3 regions of the Mesorhizobium sp. M0030 genome follow, and region 1 is predicted to be linked to each of the others. Evidence: riboswitches for the same ligand, from Rfam matches in the RefSeq annotation. Region 1 holds a riboswitch; each other region holds the start of a gene.
The links. Region 1 has a riboswitch for cobalamin ahead of metE (5-methyltetrahydropteroyltriglutamate--homocysteine S-methyltransferase). Riboswitches for the same ligand answer to the same signal wherever they lie in the genome.
Positions count from the first base shown of each region.

Region 1 (7,580 bases):
TTGTCGACATCATCGCCCAGTGCGACGACGCTTTTCTCGAGACCAACGGCATCATCAAGGGTGCGATGAACCTCATCGATACCAAGCGCGCCGAGCTGCTCTACAGCCGCATGGGGCCGGCGATCGAGGCCTCCGGCGGCAGCGCCGGCAATACGGCGGCGGGCATTGCCAGCTTCGGCGGCCGCGCCGCCTTCTTCGGCAAGGTGTCGAACGATCCGCTCGGCGAAATCTACGCGCATGACATCCATGCCCAGGGCGTCGCCTTCGACACCAGGCCGCTCGAGGGCCAGCCGCCGACGGCGCGCTCGATGATCTTCGTCACCCCGGACGGCGAGCGCTCGATGAACACCTATCTCGGCGCCTGCGTCGAACTCGGGCCGGAAGATGTCGAGGCCGACAAGGCGTCCGGCGCCAAGGTGACCTATTTCGAGGGCTATCTGTGGGATCCGCCGCGCGCCAAGGAGGCGATCCGGCAGACGGCGAAACTGGCGCATGCCGCCGGCCGCGAAGTGTCGATGACGTTGTCGGATTCGTTCTGCGTCGACCGCTACCGGGACGAGTTCCTCGAGCTGATGCGCTCGGGCACTGTCGACATCGTCTTTGCCAACAGCCACGAGATCAAGTCGCTCTACCAGACAAAATCCTTCGACGAGGCGCTGGCTCAGATCCGCAAGGACTGCAAGATTGCCGCCGTCACCCGTTCCGAAAAAGGCTCGGTGATCGTGCGCGGCGACGAGACCGTGGTCATCGAGGCGACCGCCATCAAGGAGTTGGTCGACACCACCGGCGCCGGCGACCTCTACGCCGCCGGTTTCCTCTACGGCTACACCTCGGGGCGCAGCCTGAAGGATTGCGGCGACCTTGGCTCGCTGGCGGCCGGCCTGGTGATCCAGCAGATCGGCCCAAGGCCAAGGCAGAATTTGCGCCGCGAGGCGGAAGGGGCTGGGTTGCTGTAGATGCGCGGGCAACTAACCAGCCGCCCTACTGACGCGATGACCGCAGTGGCGGAACTGTGTCAAAGCTCGCTGATAGCGACAGCCATTCGCTTCGGAGAACTGACCATGCTGCTGCCGTGAAGCTCGCTGGAGGAGCGGTGCAAGGCGTGCTTGCCATGACGGCATTCACCGTCATCCAGATCGTCACCAGCATTTTCCAGAAGCTCAGCTTGGGGAAGGCCAGTAAGGTTCCTGAGGTAACGGAGAACTCGCGGCGTCCGTCGGACTTGACTTGCGATCACGTCCCACGATGCCGAATGCGGGCAACTAACCAGCCGCCCTACTGACGCGATCATCGCAGTGGCGGAACTGTGTCAAAGCTCGCTGGGATCTTCTGCATTCTAACGACGTTGTCACGCGCTTGAAGTCTCGTCCGAGATCCTTCATGGGCGACCTGCGAGGGATGTCGCAGCCCGACAGGAATCCATTAGTTGGACAATGCTGGCAGCGCAGCAGCGCCGCCAAGGGCGACTGGCTATTTCACCAATGTTAGACAAACGTAAAAGCGCGATCGCATAACGACATAAACATTTCGTTATGCGTCATTGACAAGAGAGCGGATTGTTGTGATTGTCTGCGTGTCGTGGTTCTTCGCGTGCGGCGCTGCCGCAGCGAAGCTAAGAGGGAAGCCGGTGCGATGCCGGCGCTGCCCCCGCAACTGTTAGCGGCGAGTCAACCCACTCATGTCACTGAGGCGAATACCCTCGGGAAGATGGGTAGAGGCTATGACCCCGCGAGCCAGGAGACCTGCCACGACGAATTACGTCCACGGGCGGGGTGTCTCGGTGGCCGCTGCAACCGGCGTGCCGGCCTGCTAGCGCCTTCCTTGTCACCGACGCCCCCAACCATCGGGGTATGACATGACTGTCTCTCAGCAAATTCCTGTAGCAACGCTCGGCGTGCCGCGCTTCGGTCGTCGGCGAGAACTGAAATTCGCCCTTGAAAGCTACTGGTCCGGAAAATCGTCCGCTGGCGACCTTCTTGGGACGTCGAAGGCACTCCGTGCCGCTAGCTGGGAGGAGCAGCGCGATCGCGGCGTGTCAAAAATCCCCTCGAACGACTTCTCGCTTTACGACCATGTGCTCGACACCGCAGCCACGGTCGGCGCCATTCCATCCCGGTACGGTTGGAATAGCGGCGAGGTCCCACTTGACATCTACTTCGCAATGGCGCGCGGCAACCAGGGTCAGACGGAGGATTGTGGACACGCTGGTCACCAGGAGGCGGCTCATGGACCTGGTGTAGCCGCGATGGAAATGACCAAGTGGTTTGACACCAACTACCACTACATTGTGCCGGAGCTCCATGATGATCAGACGTTCGCCCTCTCGTCAACGAAGCCGGTCGATTACTTCCTCGAGGCTAAAGCTCTCGGCATTCACACACGCCCAGTCATCCTTGGACCCATCACCTTCCTCAAGCTGGCGAAATCGCCTGCCGAAGGGTTCGGTCCCATCGCGCTCCTACCGCAGCTGCTGCCCGTTTACGAGCAGCTCCTGCAGAGGCTGAAGCTGTCGGGAGCCGACTGGGTCCAGATCGATGAGCCAGCGCTTGTCCTCGATCTGAACCCGAACGAACGAGCTGCGTTCGAATTCGCCTATGGCCAGCTGTCGAAAGCCGCGCCCGAGCTGAAGATCATGCTGGCTACGTATTTCGGGTCGCTGGGAGACAATCTCGAAACCGCGGTTTCTCTGCCCCTGGCCGGCCTGCATATTGATCTCGTGCGCGCTCCCGAGCAGCTGGAAACGGTGGGTCGGCTCGCTCCGAAGGATCTGGTGCTCTCGCTCGGCTTGATCGATGGCCGCAACGTCTGGCGTGCGAACCTGCCCGCCATTCTCGACCGCATCAAACCGATCGTCGCCGGCTGGCCCTTGGACCGCGTCGAAATCGCGCCTTCTTGCTCGATGCTGCATGTGCCGATTGACCTGCGCATGGAGACGGAACTCGAGGCCGACATCAGGTCGTGGCTCGCCTTCGCGGCCCAGAAGACCGACGAGCTGGTCTTGCTGGCCCGGGCCCTGTCCCAAGGCAGGGATGCGGTGGCAGGCGCGTTGAAAGCGACTGCCGAGGCTGCCGCCACTCGCTTGACGTCCACGAAGATCCATGATCCGCTTGTTGAGGGGCGGATCGCCAGCATTGACCATAGCATGAAACGACGGGAGAGCGCTTTTGGCGAGCGCTCCAGAGTCCAGGCCGGCACGCTCGGGCTGCCGCCGTTCCCGACGACGACAATCGGGTCCTTCCCGCAGACGCCGCAGGTACGCCGCGCGCGGTCCGCTCATGCGAAGGGCCAGCTCAGTTATGTCGACTACGAGATTTTCCTGAAGAAGGAGATCGAGTCAGCAATTCGTTGGCAGGAAGAGATCGGGCTGGACGTGCTGGTGCACGGTGAGTTCGAACGAAACGATATGGTACAGCATTTCGGCGAGCAGCTGTCCGGCTTCGCCTTCACTCAGCATGCCTGGGTGCAAAGCTATGGGTCGCGCTACGTGCGTCCCCCCATCATCTTCGGGGACGTATCGAGGCGCAATCCGATGACGGTGCGCTGGTGGCAATTCGCCCAGTCGCTTACGGAAAAGCCCGTGAAGGGAATGCTCACAGGCCCAGTCACCATTCTCAACTGGTCCTTTGTTCGCGACGACGTACCCCGCTCCGAAGCCTGCCGCCAGATCGCGCTCGCCATCCGCGACGAAGTGACGGATCTCGAAAGGTCCGGCGCAAGGATGATCCAGATCGATGAGGCCGCGTTTCGCGAAGGATTGCCACTGCGCCAATCTGACTGGAAAGCCTATCTCGACTGGGCTGTCGAATGCTTCCGGATCGCTTCAACGGGTGTAAAGGACGCGACTCAAATCCATACCCACATGTGTTATTCGGAGTTCAACGAGATCATCGACGCGATCGCTGGAATGGATGCGGATGTCATTTCGATTGAGACGTCGCGCTCGAAGATGGAACTGCTGGACGCCTTCACGAGCTCCAAATATCCGAACGAGATCGGTCCCGGCGTCTATGACATTCACTCACCACGTGTGCCGGAGGTCTGCGAGATTTCGGACCTAATCATGCTTGCCCGCGAGCGACTGTCCGACGGCCAACTGTGGGTAAACCCGGACTGTGGCCTCAAAACACGCAAATGGGAGGAGGTCCGCCCTGCCCTCATGAACATGGTCGCTGCAGCGCGCGCGCTCCGGGAGAAAGTGGCCTGAGGCTTCTCCTTCCTCACCGTGTGGTGAGCTACCGGCTGGCTCCTGTCGGCCGTGAACATGCCAAACCGGCACACTCTTGGAAATGAGCCACTCGGCGCAAATGTGCAATTTCCCTACGGACGTGTCTTAATCCCGCAGAAATATAAATGTGGCACTACGCTATAATATCGGTTCCTTGGGGACATACAGGCCCCGCGCCTCGAACAAATCGGACACGCGTCGTTTCTCAAAGTAGACTGCTTGGCGCGTTCGCTCAGGCAGCGACAATATATGGTGCTGCGTCTGTCCGCCCCCAGTTGATCGCGCAGACTACGGGCGAGGTGGCAGGGTTCGGGTATCGCTAGCGTCCCGCCAATTCGGAGATGGACGTCGCAATTCGTGCCGCCAAGTAAAAATCGCCAATCATTTTCGATTGCGAGTCCGCAGCCAGTTGGCCCTTATTTTCCTGAGATCTGCGTTACAGGCCGGGGCGTTGTCGCCGTTTCTGAGGGTAAGATGGGATAGGCGACGTCAGGTGCCTCTCCGGTCAGCGAGTTGAGGAAGGCAACAAGCAGGTCAACTTCTTCGTCCGCCAGTACTACGCCGAGCTGGGTGGTCCCCATAATGGCGACGGCCTGTTTCAGATCCCAAACCTTGCCCGAATGAAAGTATGGCGCGGTGAGTGCAACGTTGCGCAGCGGCGCCACGCGGAAGACATAGGAATCGTCGGCTGCATTGGTGACCTCAAATCGGCCCTTGTCTTTGTCCGGCAGGACTTCGGCGCTGGGCCGTTCCACGAGGCCGAATGGGTAATAGGCTTGCCCACCAACGTTGATGCCGGCATGGCAGGACGAGCAGCCTTTGTCCATGAAAAGCACCAGGCCCTGTTTCTGTTCGGAAGTCATGGCAACCTCATCACCATTCAGGAAGCTGTCGAACGGGGCAGGTGTGACCAGTGTCGCCTCGAAGGCTTCGATCGCCTTGGCGAAGTTGTCGAAGGTGACCCGATCGGCTTCAGCCGGAAAGGCTGCATCGAACCACTCGACATATTGCGGCATGGACTTGAGAGTGGCGATGAGTTGGCCCGGTGTATTGGCCATTTCGATCCCGGCTTGGACCGGTCCCTTCGCCTGAGCCTTCAGGTCTTCGGCACGACCATCCCAGAACTGGGCGATGTTGAAGACAGCGTTCAGTACAGTCGGCGCGTTGCGCTGTCCCTTCTGCCAACCATGGCCAATCGAGGTTTCGTGATTGTCGTCGCCGCCGGTGGCCAGGTTGTGGCATGAATTGCACGACAAGACGCCTGACGCCGAGACGCGTGGATCGAAGAACAGTGCCTTGCCGAGAGCGATCTTTTCCGGGGTGATCGGGTTGTTGGCGACTGTCGGCGTGGTGGATGGCAAAGCCGTGAAGGTGGCCAATGCCGTATCTCTGAGGTCGGTGGGGATCGAATCCGCAGCAAAGGCGGTGGGTGCCAGCAAGGTGACAGCCATCGTACTGAATAGGATTTTCATAATTGGTCTTCCTGCGTCGTCCACGCAGCCATTATGCGATCTGCGGCTCATGAACGCCCTGAGCTAGATCAGCTTGAGGGAGAGGACGGGGTCTCACACCTGTTTTCGCAGCTGAGCTGGGACCCTCTTGGAAGGATCGCTCTTCTCGATTGGACTTCAGGGAGGAGGGGTATCCCTGGTCGGCAACCGGTTGTATGCATCAAAGCACGCCCTGAGGGCGGCTTCGTAGATTCGGTCACTGCGATCTTCCAGCCAAGGCTGAGAAAGTCGACAGCATCCGCAAGACTGGCAATCTCTTGCACGATGTGCGCTGCACGCCTTGCGAAAAGTGAGCTTCTGAAACGTCAGGGTTCATTCGTTCCTCCTGACCTGCTGATTACGCAATCGGCCTTGTCGACCCGCCGACTGCACATTGTGATGTCACCAGCGATGGCGGTTTCAACACCTAAGCAGCGACGGTCTATACGACAGTATGGATCTCGTATCGGAATAGGCGTTCCGCCTTTGTGGACCGTCACACCGGCATATAGCTCCGCTTCTACGAACATCCCATCACGCCAGGAAAGACATGGCCAACACGCGCAGTATCGCCAATCTAGCCCTTTGTGTCGACGGCGCCGCGCTTGAGCAGGTCCACCCGCTGTAACTGCCTCACCTTGATCCACAGATCCTAGGCGCCGACCACGTTGGTCGTCATCATTTGACGGGCGGGGGGCATTGGCCCATAAGCGAGCCAACGCAAACTGTGCGGTTGCCAATGCGTACTGAAGTGAATTGCAATGATCTTCGGTTTGCGAAACACGCACTTCCGACGCAGCTTGCGTTGACAGAGGCGGTTTTAGGCGCAATAGCACTTCCGCTGGCCTATTTAGTGGAGTTCCATTGTGGTTCGGCCAAGGGCGCGGGGCGCCGGACCGGCCCCTTGTAAACCTAATCAAAGAGAGAGAGACCCTGCATGGAAGAAATCTTACCGCGCATCGCCACTGGTGCCGGCATCGGCCCGGCTCTCGCAGAGAAGGCCGTTGGGTTAATGCTGGGTTTCCTGCGGAGCCACGCGGCCGACGGTCCCGGCGCGCGCATGATCGAGGCCATTCCGGGAGCTTCGGAATTAGTAGCGAAGTATCATGGCGACGACCCAGAGGGTGGCGGCCTTATGGGGCTCGGGCAGCAATTGATGGGTGAGGGTCTCAGCATGGCAAAGATCGCCGCCCTCGCCAACGAGACGATCGCCTGCGCCAAGGAACATGCCGGCGACGAACTCGTGGACGAGGTCCTCAATTCCGTTCCTGGCCTTCCCCAGTTCGTCTGATCAGCGGCAGCCGGGGGCGCATGACCTTGTGCGCCCGTGCCGGCCCGTCTGCGCAGCAGGCATTCTCTGCCGAGCGCTCCGCACCGATCTCGCCAGACCACCAACCGCCGGGCACGCGAAGCGAGCGTTGGATTAATTCATTCGTCTGTTGCAAAATCAACTTCAGGCGATTCGATGTGTATAATTTCTGGCGGTAAGGGTTTATCCTGAACGCTTTCGATGAAGCCCGCGAGATAAGCAAACGTATTGTATTTCTCGAGGACTAGCCGCTTCGCCTCTCTTATTGCGCCGCGACGTTCCTTCCAGAGGTCTGAGTTGATGATTTCTTGAATTTTTTGGGTTACGTTCTTGTCCTCTGGGTCAATCAGAACCATAGAGTCCGAAGGGAAGAACCTCGTGATTGCTGGGCTGCCGTAATAGATCGGCATTGTTTCAGCAACGAAGCAGTCCATAAGCTTCTCTGTAAAATAGTAGTCAGCACGAGTATTCTCGAACGCTATACTGTAACGGTAAGGTGCGAGTGCGTTCCATTTATCTCCAATCAGCCGAAAACCTCGGCCGAACAGGTCAAAAT
Region 1 is NZ_JAMYVE010000025.1:4,068-11,647, reverse strand. It holds gene NKJ80_RS30000 (adenosine kinase) at 1-956, shown strand, start outside; cobalamin riboswitch at 1,563-1,764, shown strand; gene metE (5-methyltetrahydropteroyltriglutamate--homocysteine S-methyltransferase) at 1,856-4,204, shown strand; gene NKJ80_RS29990 (cytochrome-c peroxidase) at 4,642-5,697, opposite strand; gene NKJ80_RS29985 (hypothetical protein) at 6,653-7,006, shown strand; gene NKJ80_RS29980 (glycosyltransferase family 10 domain-containing protein) at 7,144-7,580, opposite strand, start outside.

Region 2 (7,580 bases), on a different contig from region 1:
ATGATCGGCCAGCATATGATTGGTCAGCCAAAGCGTCAGGCAGTCGACAAGCACCGGCTGGTTGTCCGGCAATGCCTCGAGCGCACCGGCAAGATCAAGCGGGGCATCGATGGTCGCCCATCCCTCGCCGCGGCGCGAGCGGTGTTGCGCGATGCGCTCGCGCATTTCGCCGTCATAGGCTTGCGCGGTGGCGATATAGGCCCATGGCGGCGGCAACGCCGTCGCCAAAGTTTCGGCATGCGCGCTCTTGCCGGAGCGCGCACCGCCGATGATGAAGGTCAAACTGCGATCAGGCAAAGCTGTCGCGCAGGCTGGTCGCGGTGCCGGTGAAGCGCGAGTGCACTATGCCGACAACTGCGCCGAGCACCAGCCAGAACACCAGATTGGTCAGCGTCACCGCCACCACGAACTGATGATGCAGGCCCTCCGGGATCGGCGTTACGAAACTGTCAGGCTGCGGCGCGCCGACAATATGCGGGGCGACGATCAGGACGACGGCGAGCACGGTCAGGGGCGCCGACGTGCGGAAGGTGATAAGGGCAAGACCGATCGCCGTTGTCATCACCGTTGCCCACCACCAGATCTGGCGCTGCATGAGATCGGCCGCCGGCATTGCCGGCAGTTCCGGCGGCAGGCCGAGGCCCGGCGCCAGCGTGAACACGGCAAAGCCGGCCAAGCCCCAGAACACGCCCTGGCGCCAGCTGCCGATGCCGCCGGCGAACTCGGAAACCGCCACCAGGACCAGCGCGAAGCCGATGCCGGTGACGATATTGGCGACGACACTGAAGGCGAAACGCTCGAAGCCGTCGGCCGGCGCCCAGCCTTCGTCCTCCGCCGGCGCGGCTGCTTCAGCCGGTGCTGCGCTGCTCACCGCATTTTCCGCCGGCGCGGCGGTGCTCATGGCATCGGTGTCCGCAGCGTTGGCGGCGGGCGCCGCGGCATGCTGATGCTCATGGCCGCCACCAGCCTTTTCGTAGACCTCCGCCTTGAGGATCAGCGGCACGGTGGCGTAGGCCTGCATGCAGGCGAGAGCGACACCCGCCACGAGCCCTGCGATCGCCGCGATGAACACGACGTTGCGAAACAGGTTCATGATGTCAGATCCTCGTCAGTGGCAGGGAAACGCCATCGAATGGCGATAGTCGTGCGCCGCATTGTGGACCGCATCGATATGCGAGAAACCGACAACGCCGACGACGAAAATGCCCAGAAACGCGCTAAGCACGAGCTGCATGAAGCGCGACTGCGAGGAGACGGATGCGCCGAGGGAGACGGAAGCGGTATTCATATCTTGTCCTTTCGCCCTCCACCCGAGGGCATCGAAGTCAGTTCCCTGTCGCCGGCAGGTCTCCTGGCTCGCGGATCAGCGCCCTTCCCCACCTTCCCGAGGAAAAATCCTCAGTGGCTTGGAGAGGACTACCGCACACAGTTGCGGGGGCAGCCACGGCATTGGGCAACAAGTCAGCCCTCACCGCATTCCCTCTTGGTCCCTAACGGAACCGACGACATGCATGACTATAGGCTGAAACGGCCGCATCCGGCAAACCAAATTCCGCCGGCCAACAGCGCGAATGCGCCATGCGGCGTTACGGGTTCAACGCGGTGATCCGCTCGGCAACCAGCCGCTGCAGCCGCCACAGATGGCGATCGTGAATGCCGCGCTCTTCAAGGTTTTTCACCGTGTTGTAGAGATAGTCGGCGCCCGATCCCCAGTGCCCGCAGGACGTGGCCAGCCTTTCGACGATCTTGCCTTCGTCGAGCGGGCCGGAATAGGTCAGGCCGTTGCGGTTGATCACGAAGGCCAATGCCCTGAGCGGTCCGGCCTCGCTTGCAAGCTTCAGCATGCGCGGCCGGTAGCTTGTCGGCTTCAGCGTGACTTCGCGCCGGAAAAGCCGGCCCAACTGCTCGCGCCGGTTATTGTCGGTCAGCCGAAAGGCGACGCCCTTGCATTGTCCGCCACGGTCCAGCGCCATCATCAGGCCGGGGCTGACCTTGGTGCCGCGCCAGCGCGTCATGTTCATGCAAAAGGACCGATGCCAGCCGCGCGCCAGCGCAACGCGGTCCTCGACATAATCTATTTCCGGTTTCCAGATCAGCGATCCATAGCCGAACAGCCATAGCGGTTCGCTATCCGGGAGTTCGACCTGCAATTCATCCAGAAGCGCGTCATAGTCGGCTTCATCGAGATGCATCGCGTCCGGATCAGGCCCGGGGTCCCTGATCTCGCGCCAGCAGCGCGCGACCAGCTCCGGCGTAAGCGACATCTGTCGTGCGGCCACGTCCGAATCCCCCCAATTCCGAATGTCCCATGTCCACGACATGATTATGCGCCGCGCCTGCAACCGGCAATGCGGCACTCTGATTGACAAACGATTTGCCGGGGTGTCGGCTGACGCTTCATAGGAAGCCAGCCATGCATCCCAACCCGAGCGAGCGCGACCCCTATAACGGCCTGAGCCGGGCCGAACCGACGCTACCGTCATCGGCCTATTGGGATAGCGAGGCTTACCAGCGCGATCTCGAGGCCATCTGGTACAAAAGCTGGCTGCTCGTCTGCCGCGAGGCCGATCTTGCCCAGCCTTTGGCATTCAGGACATTCCGCGTCGGCACGCAGGAAATCGTCGTGCTGCGCGACGACACCGGCGAGTTGCGCGCCTTCCACAACACCTGCCGGCATCGCGGCTCGCAGCTTTGCCAGGAAAGCGAGGGCCGGCTGAAAGCGCGGCTCATCACTTGCCCCTACCATGCCTGGTCCTACTCGCTGCGCGGCGATCTCGTGCGCGTTCCCTCGAAATCGCTGCCAGATGGTTTCGACAAGGCAGATCATCCGCTCTACCGGGTGGCGCTGTCGGTGTGGCGCGGCTTTGTCTTTGTGAACCTTCAGCAGGCGACGGCCGGCTCCGCCGAGACCTCCTTCGATCCCGCATCCGGCGACCTCGCCAACTGGCCGCTGGAAACGCTGGTATCAGGCCATGTCCTGCGCAAGGTGATGAACTGCAACTGGAAAATCTTCTGGGAGAACTTCAACGAGTGCCTGCATTGCCCAGGCGTCCACAAGGACCTGTCTCGGCTGGTGCCGATATACGGCCGCGGCCTGATGAGCCGGCACGACGACCCCGACTGGGTCCGCCATGCCGACAATGACGCACCGGAGTTTTCGGGTGGCCTGCGCGCCGGCGCCGAGACCTGGTCGCGCGACGGACATGCCCATGGCCCGGTCTTCCCGGGCCTGACGCCAGCCGAGCGTGCGGCCGGACAGACCTATGCCACCAGCCTGCCCTCGATGTTCATCGTCGGCCATGTCGATTATGTCAGGACGGTGCGACTGATGCCGCTCGGTCCCGAACAGACCGAACTCACCGCCGAATGGCTGTTCGCGCCCGAGGCGCTGGCTGAGACGGACATCGACAATGTCGTCGCCTTCGGCACCCAGGTGCTGGAGGAGGATGCCGCGATCTGCGAGATCAACCAGAAAGGCCTGCGCTCCATGCGTCACGCGGCCGGCGTGCTGATGCCGGAGGAGTACGATCTGCACCGCTTCCACAACTGGGTGCGCGAGCGGCATGCAGCGCTTGAGGCAACCGCCTGATCGGCGACTAAAGCGACTTCGGCAGATAGCGCCAGGTGATAAAGCCGCAAACAGCGGCCAGAATGCCCAGCGTCACGAACACCGAGCCGAGGCCGAAAAACGCCAGCACCACCGAATAGACCAGCGGCGGCGTCAGCTCGGAAAAGTCGAGATAGGTGCGGTAGACCGCGGCCATCTGCGCCCGCTCATAGGACCGCACCGAGCGCATGAAGGCGGTCGAGCCCAGTGCATCGAGCGCGATGGTGAAGAAGGCGCCGCAGAGCAGGAAAAAGCCCGTAAGCAGCGGCGCGGTAGTGCCGACCGCGCCCGCCGCAAGCAGCGTCGCCGACATCGCGAAATAGGCGAAGGTCATGGTGCGCCGGCCGCCGAAGCGTTTTCCCGCTTTGCCCCAGAAGATCGCCATGAACAACAGCGCATTGCCGGCCGAAACCAGCAGGCCGCCGGCAAGCTTGCCCTCGCCGGTAATCACCATGAACAGCGGCCCGTAGACGAAGAACGTCGTCCAGAAGCAGGAGCGGCCGAAGGCGATCAGCCAGGCCAGCCTGAGCCTGGGTTGTGCTACGAAGCGGCCGATATTGGCCAGCGGATTGGCCGGCCGTGTCTTGCCCGGCCGGATCGACCGGTTGTCGCCCAGCCTGTAGGTCCAGAACAGCGCCAGCAAGGCCAACGCAAACACCGCGACCGCGCCATGCGCGGCATAGATGCCGTAGCGTGTGTAGAGGAAGATGCCGAGTGTCGGCCCGCCGGTCCAGGCCAGCATCGACCACGCCATGCGCAGCGATTCGGCCTGCATGAAATCGGTCTTGCGGATGTGGTCCATGATGTAGAGGTTGAGCGTGATCGACAGGGCGCTCGCCCCCATGACGCGGCACAGCATGCCTGTCAGTTGCCCGGCAAGCGTGTGGGTGACGAAGAACAGAGAGCCTATCGCCAGCAGGCAGGCGCCGGCGGTATAGACCCAGCGCCGGGCAAACCTGCGGATCAACATCGGCATGAACAAGGTCATCGACAGGCCGAGCAGCGCCACGATGGTGTAGAGGATCGAGACGATCTGCTCGTTGTGCAGAATCTCATAAGCCTGGATCGGGATGACGCTCGATACCGTGGCGCGGGCGAAGGATTCGACCGCATAGAGCGAGGCAAAGGTGCGGGCATCCGCCGGACGCAGGGCCGGAAGCCAGATCGGATGGCGCACATGGGTGGACATTTGATCCCCAAATCAGACTCGCGGCGTCAAATCTGCGCTGGCGCTTCCTCCGCCGGTAACAGGAAACCGACCCCTTCCCGGCAAAAAGCGAATTCGGCCAAAGGCTTTCCGGCTCTGGCCTAAAGCGCCGCCCGATGCAGCCGCACGGCGCGACCCGGAGCGTAGAGGGCGGCCTTCTTTTGTCCGGTGCAACCGTGATAGTCGTCTTTGGGGCTGAATCAGATCGCGAGACCATGAGCATCCATACCGCACCCCCTGGAGATCAACTGAAGCGAGATCAACCGAAGCGCATCGTCGCCATCGATGTCGTACGCGGCATCGCGCTGATCGCCATGGCGAGCTACCACTTCACCTGGGATCTCGAAAATTTCCACTACACCGATCCCGGCCTCACCGCCGTCGGCTGGTGGAAGATCTATGCGCGCTGCATCGCCTCGACCTTCCTGTTCCTGGTCGGCGTCAGCCTGTTTCTCGCGCATGGCAGGCAGATCCGCTGGACCGGCTTCTGGAAACGCTTTGCCATGGTCGCCGTCGCGGCCGCCGCTATATCGGCGGTCACGTACTTCATCACGCCGGACAGCTTCATCTTCTTCGGCATCCTGCACGAGATCGCGCTGGCCAGCCTGCTCGGCCTTTTGTTCTTGCGGCTGCCGTCCTTGCTGACGCTTTTCGTGGCAGCTTTGGTGATCGCAGTCCCCCTCTATCTCCGATCCGAAGCCTTCGATCATCCGGCGCTGTGGTGGGTCGGCCTGTCGGCGATCAACCCGCGCTCCAACGATTACGTGCCGCTGTTTCCCTGGTTCGGCGCCGTACTTCTCGGCATCGCCGCGGCAAAGTTTGCGTCCACCACCGGCCTGCTGGCGCGGCTGGCCACGCTGGGATCAGGAAGCTGGACCAGGCCGCTCACCTTCATCGGCCGCCACAGCCTGGCTTTCTACCTGATCCACCAGCCGCTGCTGTTCGGCTGCGTCTGGCTGTTCTCGCAGATTGCGCCGGCGCCCGTCGAAACAAGGGAAGTGATCTTCCTCAAGGAATGCCAGGTATCTTGCGAACAGCAGCGCGACACGGAGTTCTGCACCAGCTATTGTGTGTGCATGCTGGACACGCTGCAAAGCGAAGCGGCATTCGACCGGCTCTACAATGGCGACCAGACCCCGGAGTTCAAAGCGCATCTCGGTGAACTCGCCGGCATCTGCACCGCCAGGACGGAGGAGAGCCCGATGACGCAGGGAGGGCAACAATGACCGACAAGCTCACAAAACCCGGGCTGGCAAAACCCGATCTATCGAGACCACGGCTGATCCCGTGGCCGCCACTGATCTACATCGCCGCCATCGCCATCAGCATCGTGCTCGGCCTGTTCTATCCCCTGCCCTGGATCGGCGACCTCTTGGGCGACCTTTTGTTTGCCGCCGGCTTTGTGGTGCTGTTTGCCGTCGCAGCCCTCTGGTTCACCGCTATCCGCGCCATGATCCGGGCCAAAACGACGATGAACCCCAATGGCTTGCCGGAGCATCTGGTGACGTCTGGCCCGTTCGGCGTGACGCGCAACCCGATGTATCTGGCCAACACGCTGCTTTTGATCGGCGTCGCCTTCGTCTCGGGGATCATATGGTTCCTGCCGCTGGCCCTGATCGCGGCTTTTGCAACGCAGAAGGTCGCCATCGAGAGCGAGGAGAAGGTGCTGTTCGCCAAATTCGGCAAGAAGTACCGCGACTATACGAAGCGGGTGCGCCGGTGGATTTGAGGCGGGTGTGATCGCTGGCAGGGTTCGCATGCCTTGGCGACTAGCCGAACGCCCATCTCTTCATCATCCACGGGCGGAGTAAGGAGCGTAGCGACGCAGCACAGACCCGAGGATCCATGCCGGGACTCCAGAGCGTTGCTATGGTCCAGAATTCGCTACCGCCGCACTCCACGACCGATGTCACGGAATGGATTCTAGGGTCTCCGCGACGGAGCTTCGCTCCTGCTTCGCCCTAGAATGACGAAGTGCGGAAGGGCTCCGGCTAATCACGAACGTTTGCGACGGGCGCGCGCAAACGCTCGACGGTCCGCTCAGGTATTAACCCCCAGCTCCACCAGCCGCTCAACACATGACTCCTCAGCCTGGTCGAGCTCCGCCAGCGTCTCCTCGAGATCGCGGCGCTTCTGGCGCAAATCCTCGCGCTTCTCCTCGATGCGCTTGATCATCAGCTTGAGTTGACCGACCTCGCCGGGCGGTTCCTTGTACATCTGGATGATTTCGCGGATTTCGTTGATCGAGAAGCCGAGCCGTTTCCCGCGCATGATCTGGCGGATCAGATGCCGGTCAGATGGGCGAAACAGCCTTGTGCGGCCCCGCCGGACCGGTTGCACCAGCCCCTCATCCTCGTAGAAGCGCAGCGTCCGCGTCGACACGTCGAATTCGCGGGTCAGTTCGGTGATCGAATAATATTCCCGCATCTTTGCTCCAAATGTCGGAACATCGGAAAACGCCCGGTCGCCCGGGATTTCCAACGCATTCCGATCAACCCCGTTCCAAGCCGGACTCGGCATGGAACCCCGCGCAAGCCTCGCACCACATTTACGTAAAAGTCAATTGAGCCCGCAACGCCTCTTTCTCAAGGGATAGCGAACCACCAGGTGGCCAGCCCCAGGAAAGCAAAGAAGCCAACGACGTCGGTGACGGTGGTGACGAAAACCGCCGACGCCACCGCCGGGTCGATCTTGAACCGGTCGAGCAATAGCGGGATCAGGATACCGGCAAGGGCTGCCACGAACATATTGATGATCATCGCCGCC
Region 2 is NZ_JAMYVE010000018.1:1,013-8,592, forward strand. It holds gene cobU (bifunctional adenosylcobinamide kinase/adenosylcobinamide-phosphate guanylyltransferase) at 1-297, opposite strand, end outside; gene NKJ80_RS27980 (CbtA family protein) at 290-1,093, opposite strand; gene NKJ80_RS27985 (CbtB domain-containing protein) at 1,109-1,288, opposite strand; cobalamin riboswitch at 1,325-1,519, opposite strand; gene NKJ80_RS27990 (gamma-glutamylcyclotransferase) at 1,587-2,279, opposite strand; gene NKJ80_RS27995 (aromatic ring-hydroxylating oxygenase subunit alpha) at 2,414-3,589, shown strand; gene NKJ80_RS28000 (MFS transporter) at 3,597-4,796, opposite strand; gene NKJ80_RS28005 (acetyltransferase domain-containing protein) at 5,030-6,040, shown strand; gene NKJ80_RS28010 (methyltransferase family protein) at 6,037-6,543, shown strand; gene NKJ80_RS28015 (MerR family transcriptional regulator) at 6,855-7,241, opposite strand; gene mgtE (magnesium transporter) at 7,400-7,580, opposite strand, start outside.
Region 2: it holds a riboswitch for cobalamin, as region 1 does, so the genes downstream of both, NKJ80_RS27985 (CbtB domain-containing protein) here and metE (5-methyltetrahydropteroyltriglutamate--homocysteine S-methyltransferase) in region 1, are expected to answer to the same signal.

Region 3 (7,580 bases), on a different contig from region 1:
GCTCGCCGCGCAAGGATTTCTCGATCCCCGCCCGGTCGGCACGCCCGATCGCCGCCACCTCGCCCGCGTGCTGTCGCGCACCGGCTTGCTGCAGATCGATTCCGTCAGCGCGGTGGTGCGCGCCCACTATATGCCGCTCTATTCGCGGCTTGGCCCCTACCCGCTGGCTTTGCTCGACAATGCGGCCATCACCCGCAAACGCACGGTGTTCGAATACTGGGCGCATGAGGCCTCGTTCCTGCCGGTCGAGACCTACCCGCTGATGCGCTGGCGCATGCAGCGGGCCGAGCAAGGCGACGAAATGTATCTCGGCCTCGCCAAATGGGGCCGCGAGCACGCCGCCTATATCGAAGAGATCTACCGCGCGGTCGCCGAGCGCGGCCCGATTGCCGCTTCGGCACTGGAAGGCCAGAAAGGTTCGGGCGGCTGGTGGGGCTGGAGCCACGCCAAGCACGCCTTCGAATGGCTCTTCTGGGCCGGACGCATCACCACGGCGCACCGCCGTGGCTTCGAACGCTTCTATGACCTGCCCGAGCGCGTGCTGCCGCAGGCGATCCTCGATCTGCCGGTGCCGGCCGCCGAGGACGCGCACCGCGAATTGCTGCGCATTTCTGCCCGCGCCCACGGCATCGCGACGTCGGGTGACCTGCGCGATTATTTCCGCTTGTCGCCGGCCGACATGAAGGGCCGGTTGGAGGAACTGGTCGAGATGGGCGAGTTGCTGCCGGTAAACGTCGAAGGTTGGGACAAGCCGGCTTACCTCTATAGGGACGCCCGCCTGCCGCGAAAGATCGAGGCCCGCGCCTTGCTGGCCCCCTTCGATCCGGTGGTCTTCGAGCGCGCGCGCACCGAGCGTCTCTTCGATTTCCGCTACCGCATCGAGATCTACACCCCGGCCGACAAGCGGCAATATGGCTATTACGTGCTGCCTTTCTTGCTCGGCGACAAGATCGTCGCCCGCGTCGACCTCAAGGCCGACCGGCCTGCGAGTGTCTTACGCGTCCACGCCGCCTATGCCGAAGCAGGCGCACCGCCTGAGACCACCGCACAGCTTTTCGAGGAACTAAAGGAGATGCAGGGCTGGCTTGGCCTTGAGCGCATCGAAGTGACGCCGGCCGGCAATCTGGGGCCGGCATTGGCTAGCGAGAGAGATGGCCAACCCTTGCAGCGTCTGTCATAGACGCCTCAATAAGCCTCGTAGGTTGTGCAATGGCATCGGACAAAGTGCTCGACATGATCCATGGCGCCCTCATTGCGCATGGAATAGATGCAGTCCGCAGAGATAGGGACGTCATGCTCCAATCGAAGCAGCTTCGGTTTGAGGCTGAGGTGTTCGAGACGAGTTCTGACCGGCTGGTCCTGGAAATCTACATTTTTTCTCCGCTGCTTGATGTTCAGCCGGTCATTGAATCCTTTGCTGGCTTCGGCGACACGCGCGAACAGGAACTGAACCAGGCGTTTGAAAAGTTTCTCCGTGGTGTTTTCCATGTGGCCATTGAGGGACTGGCCGATCACGTCTGCGAGAACATGCAGGCCGAAATAGAGCTTTGGCAGCGAAGCAGCGCCAGTTGGAAGATCTGGCGAAAAGATGCCCGCTGGAAAATCTATAGCGGCCCGGTCATTTCCCAGGCCACAACCGAGCTATGCTCGCTGACACCAGGCTATCCAGCATTCTATGCCAAGCTGGAAAAGCTGTTCACAGCTTCGGTACCCCCCGGAAGCCATTTTGTCCGGACCTTTCTGGCAGGCTTGAAGGGCACGCTGATTAGTGCCGAAGTCCTTCTGGACAACGCGGTTTGGCATGAGGGACAGAATCTGGCTGTCGGTCATGACTGGGACTATAGCGATGGCTATCAAGCTATCCGACAGGTCATCCTGGCACTGCCGGAAGCCGGGACATGACAGCCCCTGCCGACATCGCCATGTCGTAGCCGTGCGTTGACACCGCTGCCTGCAAAAGCCTAAATCCGCTCCAGACGGTCCCCTGCCCGCAACGGCAAGGGCCAAGAGGGAATGCGGTGCGGGACGAAAAAATCCCAAATCCGCGGCTGTCCCCGCAACTGTAAGCGAAGAGCCAAGGCCGAAAGCCACTGGGTAACACCGGGAAGGCGGCTAACCAAGGCAATGACTCGCGAGCCAGGAGACCTGCCGTCTGAGACAAAGTATCCGATCGCCTGGCGGGTTTCCGGGCAAGGAGCACGGTTTTTGGACCAGAACAGCAGTTTTTCGGCTGGCACAACGGACATTGCGTCCGGCGACAACGACGCCCTGACCGGCGTGACCGTCATCGTCTGCGCCTCCTGCCGCGATGAGACCGGTTCCGACGCCCATCCGCGCGCCGGCGAATTGCTGGCTGAGGACACAGGCCGCGCCGCTGCCGGCGATATCCGGGTCCGCACCGCCGAATGTCTCGGCAATTGCAAGCGCCGCCTCAGCGCCGCGATCCTGCGCGATGGCTGCTGGAGCTATGTCTTCGGCGATCTGACCGCAACCAGCGGCGCCGACCTCGTTACCGGCGCAAAGCTCTTCGCGACTTCGGCCGACGGCCTCATCCCGTGGCGCGGCCGGCCCGATAGCCTCAAGCGCGGCCTCGTTGCCCGCATCCCACCCCTCGACATGCTGAAGGACTGACGATGAACGCTTCAAACCCGGCCGCCAACCTCTCCCGTGTTCCCTGCACTGTCGTTACAGGCTTCCTCGGCGCCGGCAAGACGACGCTGGTCCGCCATCTCCTGGAAAATGCCGGCGGCAAGCGCATCGCCATCATCGTCAACGAGTTCGGCGACATCGGCATCGACGGGGAAATCCTGAAAGGCTGCGGCATCGACACCTGCCCCGAGGAAAACATCGTCGAACTGGCCAATGGCTGCATCTGCTGTACAGTCGCCGACGATTTCGTGCCCGCCCTCGACAAGATCCTCGCGCTGACACCGAGGGTCGACCACATCCTGATCGAGACCTCGGGCCTGGCTCTGCCCAAGCCGCTGGTCCAGGCGTTCCAGTGGCCGAGCGTGAAGAGCCGGGTAACCGTCGACGGTGTCATCGCCGTGGTAGACGGCCCGGCGCTGGCCGAAGGCCGCGTCGCCAACGACATGGACGCTTTGCAGGCACAGCGCGCTCAGGACGAGACGCTCGACCACGACGATCCGGTCGAAGAAGTCTTCGAGGACCAGATCGCCTGCGCCGACCTGATCATCCTGTCGAAGAGCGATTTGATGGATTCAGCCGGTTCGGCCCGCGCCAACGCCATCATCAATGAACATTCCGCCCGCGCGGTAAAAATCGTGCCGACTGCGCATGGCAAGGTCGACCCGTCGGTGCTGCTTGGCCTCGGTCTCGCCGTCGAAGACGACATCGAGAACCGCAAGTCGCATCACGACGGCGCTTTCGATCACGAGCATGACGATTTCGACACCTTCATCGTCGACATCCCCTCGATCGCCAATCCCGACGACCTGGCCAAGCGCGTCGCCACCGCCGCCGAACAGGAAAACGTGTTGCGTGTGAAAGGCTTCGTCGATGTCGGCGGCAAGCCGATGCGGCTTTTGCTGCAGGCCGTCGGCCCGCGCGTCAATCATTACTATGACCGCGCCTGGGCGGCTGAGGACGACCGCCGCTCGCGTCTTGTCGTCATTGGCCTGAAAGGACTGAACCGCCCGGCGATCGAGCGTATACTCGCCGGCTGATCCAAACCACGAGCCGAAATGCATATACTCACCACCACATCCGCCTCGCTCGACGATCTCGCCGAGCCCGTCGATCTCGGGCAGACGCCGGCGGATATCGTGGCGCTGTCCTTCACCGACAGCGACCTCGCCGGCCTCGCGGCGGCGTGGAAGGCCGATGCCGCCCGCCTGCCGTCGATGCGGCTGGCGGCGCTGCGCGACCTGCGCCATCCCATGTCCGTGGACCTCTGGATCGACAGCGTCGCCCGCCACGCCAAGGTGATTTTGGCGCGCATCCTCGGCGGCTACGACTGGTGGCGCTATGGCTGCGACCAGCTTGCCGCGACTGCCCGTGCGAACGGCATCAAGCTGGCGCTGCTGCCGGGCGAGAGCCACGACGAGGATCTCAGGCTGATCGAAGCCTCGACGCTGCCGCGCGAGGATCTGGACGTCCTGCTTGGTTATTTCCGCGAGGGCGGACCGGAGAATATGGCAGCACTGATGCAGCGGCTGGCGGGGTTGGCTGGGCAGGATGCGGCGGCGGCTGAGCCGGTCAGCGTGCCGAAAGCTGGTTACTACGAGCCTGGCCGCGGCGTCGTAGGCAAGTTGGATTTTGCCGATGTCGGCGTTCCTTCACACCCCCCTCTGTCCTGCCGGACATCTCCCCCGCAAGGGGGGAGATCAGCCGGCGCGGACCTCGGCACTTTTTCTGCCCAGCCGATAATAGATTCCTCTGCAACATCCCCGATTGGCGAAAGCGTCGATGAGAGCACAATCTCCCCCCTTGCGGGGGAGATGTCCGGCAGGACAGAGGGGGGTGGGCGGGAACTCGGCGCAGACAACATCAACTCTCCCATCATCCCCATCCTCTTCTACCGCTCGATGCTGCTGGCCGCCGATGTCGCGCCAATCGATGCCCTCTTTGATGCACTCCGCCAGCGCGGCATGAGACCGGTCCCGATCTTCGTCTCCAGCCTCAAAGACCCGACCTCCCTGGCCTTCGTCGAAACCGCACTGGCCTCGCTCAACCCCGCCGCCATCATCACCGCAACCGCCTTCGCCTCCGGCGCCGAACCCGGCGTCCAAACCCTGTTCGACCGCGCCGGCGTGCCGGTCTTCCAGGTCATCGTCGCCACCACCCGCCGCGACGTCTGGGACAACAACCAGCGCGGCCTGGCGCCCGCCGACCTCGCCATGCATGTCGTGCTGCCCGAACTCGACGGCCGTATCCTTGCCGGCGCGATTTCCTTCAAGGGCGAGAGCGAGACCGACCCGGCGCTCGGCCACCGCGCTTTCGCCAACCGCCCGGAACCGGATCGCGTGGCGCAAGTGGCGGACAGGCTAGCGGCGTTCACACGGTTGCAGCAGACGCCCCGCGCGACGCGTAAGTTGGCGATCCTCATTCCGGACTATCCGAGCGCGCCCGGCCGCACTGGCTATGCAGTGGGCCTGGATGTGCCGTCCAGCGTGCTGGCCATGCTGCATGACCTGAAGGAGCAGGGCTATCGCGTTGACGGGATTCCAGAAACGCCGCGTGCGCTGCTGGACGCGTTGGGGCGGAGCGATGGTGGGCTGGGGCTGGATGAGTATCTGGACTTCTCAAAGGATTTGCCGGCTCAGGCACTGGCTGCAGTCGAGGCGGCATGGGGCGCTCCTTCACGCTCCCCCTTGTGGGGAGGGTCGGTTCGCGACATTCGCGAAGCGGATAGCGCGAAACGGGGTGGGGGTAGCGGTGCACCACCCCCACCCGGCGCTGCGGGCCACCCTCCCCACAAGGGGGAGGGCAAGAGCGGCTTCCCCTTCCGCGCCGCCACCTTCGGCAACATCACTGTCGCTCTCGCCCCCGACCGTGGCCGCTCGGCCGACCGCCGCGCCGATTACCACGACCCGACGCTCCCTCCCCGCCACAACCTCATCGCCTTCGGCCTGTGGCTGCGCAAATCGCTCCGCATCCATGCTCTCATCCATGTCGGCGCTCATGGCACGCTGGAATGGCTGCCCGGCAAGACGGTAGCGCTCTCACAAAACTGCTTCCCCGAGATCGTCACCGGCTCGTTGCCCGTCATTTACCCCTTCATCGTCTCCAATCCCGGCGAAGCGGCGCAGGCGAAGCGGCGTATCGCCGCCGTCACGCTTGGCCATCTGCCGCCGCCGTTGACCGGTGCCGGCCTCGACGAAGGGCAGCACAAGCTCGAACGCCTCGTCGACGAATACGCCCAGGCCGACGGCCTCGACCGCCGCCGCCGCGATCGTCTGGCCAAGCTGATCGTCGACACGGCGCAAAAGACCGGCTTCGCCTCCGAAGCCGGCGTCGCCGGAACCGATGCGCCCGACGAGGCGCTGCGCCGCATCGACGCCTGGCTCTGCGACCTCAAGGATTTCGCCATCAAGGACGGCCTGCACATCTATGGCCGCGCTCCCGACGACGAGCCCGACGCCATGCGCGTGCAAAGCGCGGAGGCCGAGAAAGCAGCACTTCTTGCCGCGCTCGACGGCCGTCACATCAAGGCGGGTCCGGCGGGCGCACCGGCGCGTGGCCGCTCCGACGTGCTGCCCACCGGCCGCAACCTGTTCACCTCCGACCCGCGCACCATGCCGACGCCGACCGCCTACGATCTGGGAAAGGCGGCGGCAGAAGAAGTCGTGCGCGGCTATATGCAGTCGCATGGCGACTGGCCGCGCTCGCTGGTCATCGACCTCTGGGGCTCGGCCTCGCTGCGCACCGGCGGCGAGGAGATCGCGCAAGGCCTGGCGCTGATGGGCTGCCGGCCGCAATGGGACAGTGCCACCGGCCGCATCACCGGCATCGAAGTGCTGCCGCCGGCCACGCTCGGTCGCCCGCGCGTCGATGTCACCTGGCGGATTTCGGGTCTGTTCCGCGACATGTTCCCGACCCAGATCGCGCTGATCGACGCCGCCGCCAACGCCGTAGCCGCGCGCGACGAGGACGATTCGGAAAACCCGCTCGCCGCCAGAACCCGCGCCGATGGCAAGATCGGCCCGCGCATCTTCGGCACCTCGCCCGGCACCTACGGCGCCGGCGTCGAGGACCTGCTGTCCAGCGGCGACTGGGTCGGGCGCGAAGAAATCGGCCGCGCCTATCTCGATGCGACATCGCATGCCTATGGCGGCGCCGAGGGCGAAGGCATTGCCTCCCCCGGCGCTTTCGAGACCCGCATCGCCGAGGCCGATCTGCTCGTCCACACCGGCGACGATCCCGGCCGCGACATTCTCGAGGGCTCCGCCGACGTCGCCTTCATCGGCGGCTTTTCGGCTGCACTTGCGACGCTCGGCCGAAATGCCGACGTCATCGTGCTCGACACCACCGACCCGCACAAGCCGAAGCCGCGCTCGGTCGGCGAGGCTGTGTCGCGGGTTGTGCGGGCGCGAGCCGTCAATGCGCGTTTCATCGCCGGCCAGATGCGGCACGGCCCGCGCGGCGCCTCCGAATTCGCCGAAACGGTCGACCGCCTCATCGGCTTCGCTGAAACCACGCACGCCATTTCAGGCGCGCTGATCGAGGCCGTGCATGATGCCTATGTCGGTGATCCCGATGTCCGCGCCTTCATCCTGCGCGAAAACCCGGCCGCAGCCAAAGTCATCGCCGAACGCTTCCTGTCGGCGCGCCGGCGTGGTCTCTGGCATCCCTTGCGCAACGCGATCGACGACGATCTCGCGGCGTTGATCGCCGAGGCCGAGGCGCTCGGGGTCGCGGCATGAACGCCTTCTCGCGCCGCGGCGCCTGTCCGGCTCTCTCGGCGCCGATGCAGACCGGCGATGGCCTGCTGGTGCGGCTCAACCCGGTTGCTGGAGGGCTTTCCCCCAAGTCGCTGATCGGACTCTGCGAATCCGCCTTGAAGCGCGGCAACGGCATCATGGAAGTGACCGCACGAGGCAGCCTGCAGATACGCGGCC
Region 3 is NZ_JAMYVE010000018.1:46,234-53,813, forward strand. It holds gene NKJ80_RS28210 (winged helix-turn-helix domain-containing protein) at 1-1,180, shown strand, start outside; gene NKJ80_RS28215 (DUF6348 family protein) at 1,210-1,902, shown strand; cobalamin riboswitch at 1,961-2,167, shown strand; gene NKJ80_RS28220 (DUF1636 family protein) at 2,206-2,631, shown strand; gene cobW (cobalamin biosynthesis protein CobW) at 2,634-3,686, shown strand; gene cobN (cobaltochelatase subunit CobN) at 3,705-7,385, shown strand; gene cobG (precorrin-3B synthase) at 7,382-7,580, shown strand, end outside.
Region 3: it holds a riboswitch for cobalamin, as region 1 does, so the genes downstream of both, NKJ80_RS28220 (DUF1636 family protein) here and metE (5-methyltetrahydropteroyltriglutamate--homocysteine S-methyltransferase) in region 1, are expected to answer to the same signal.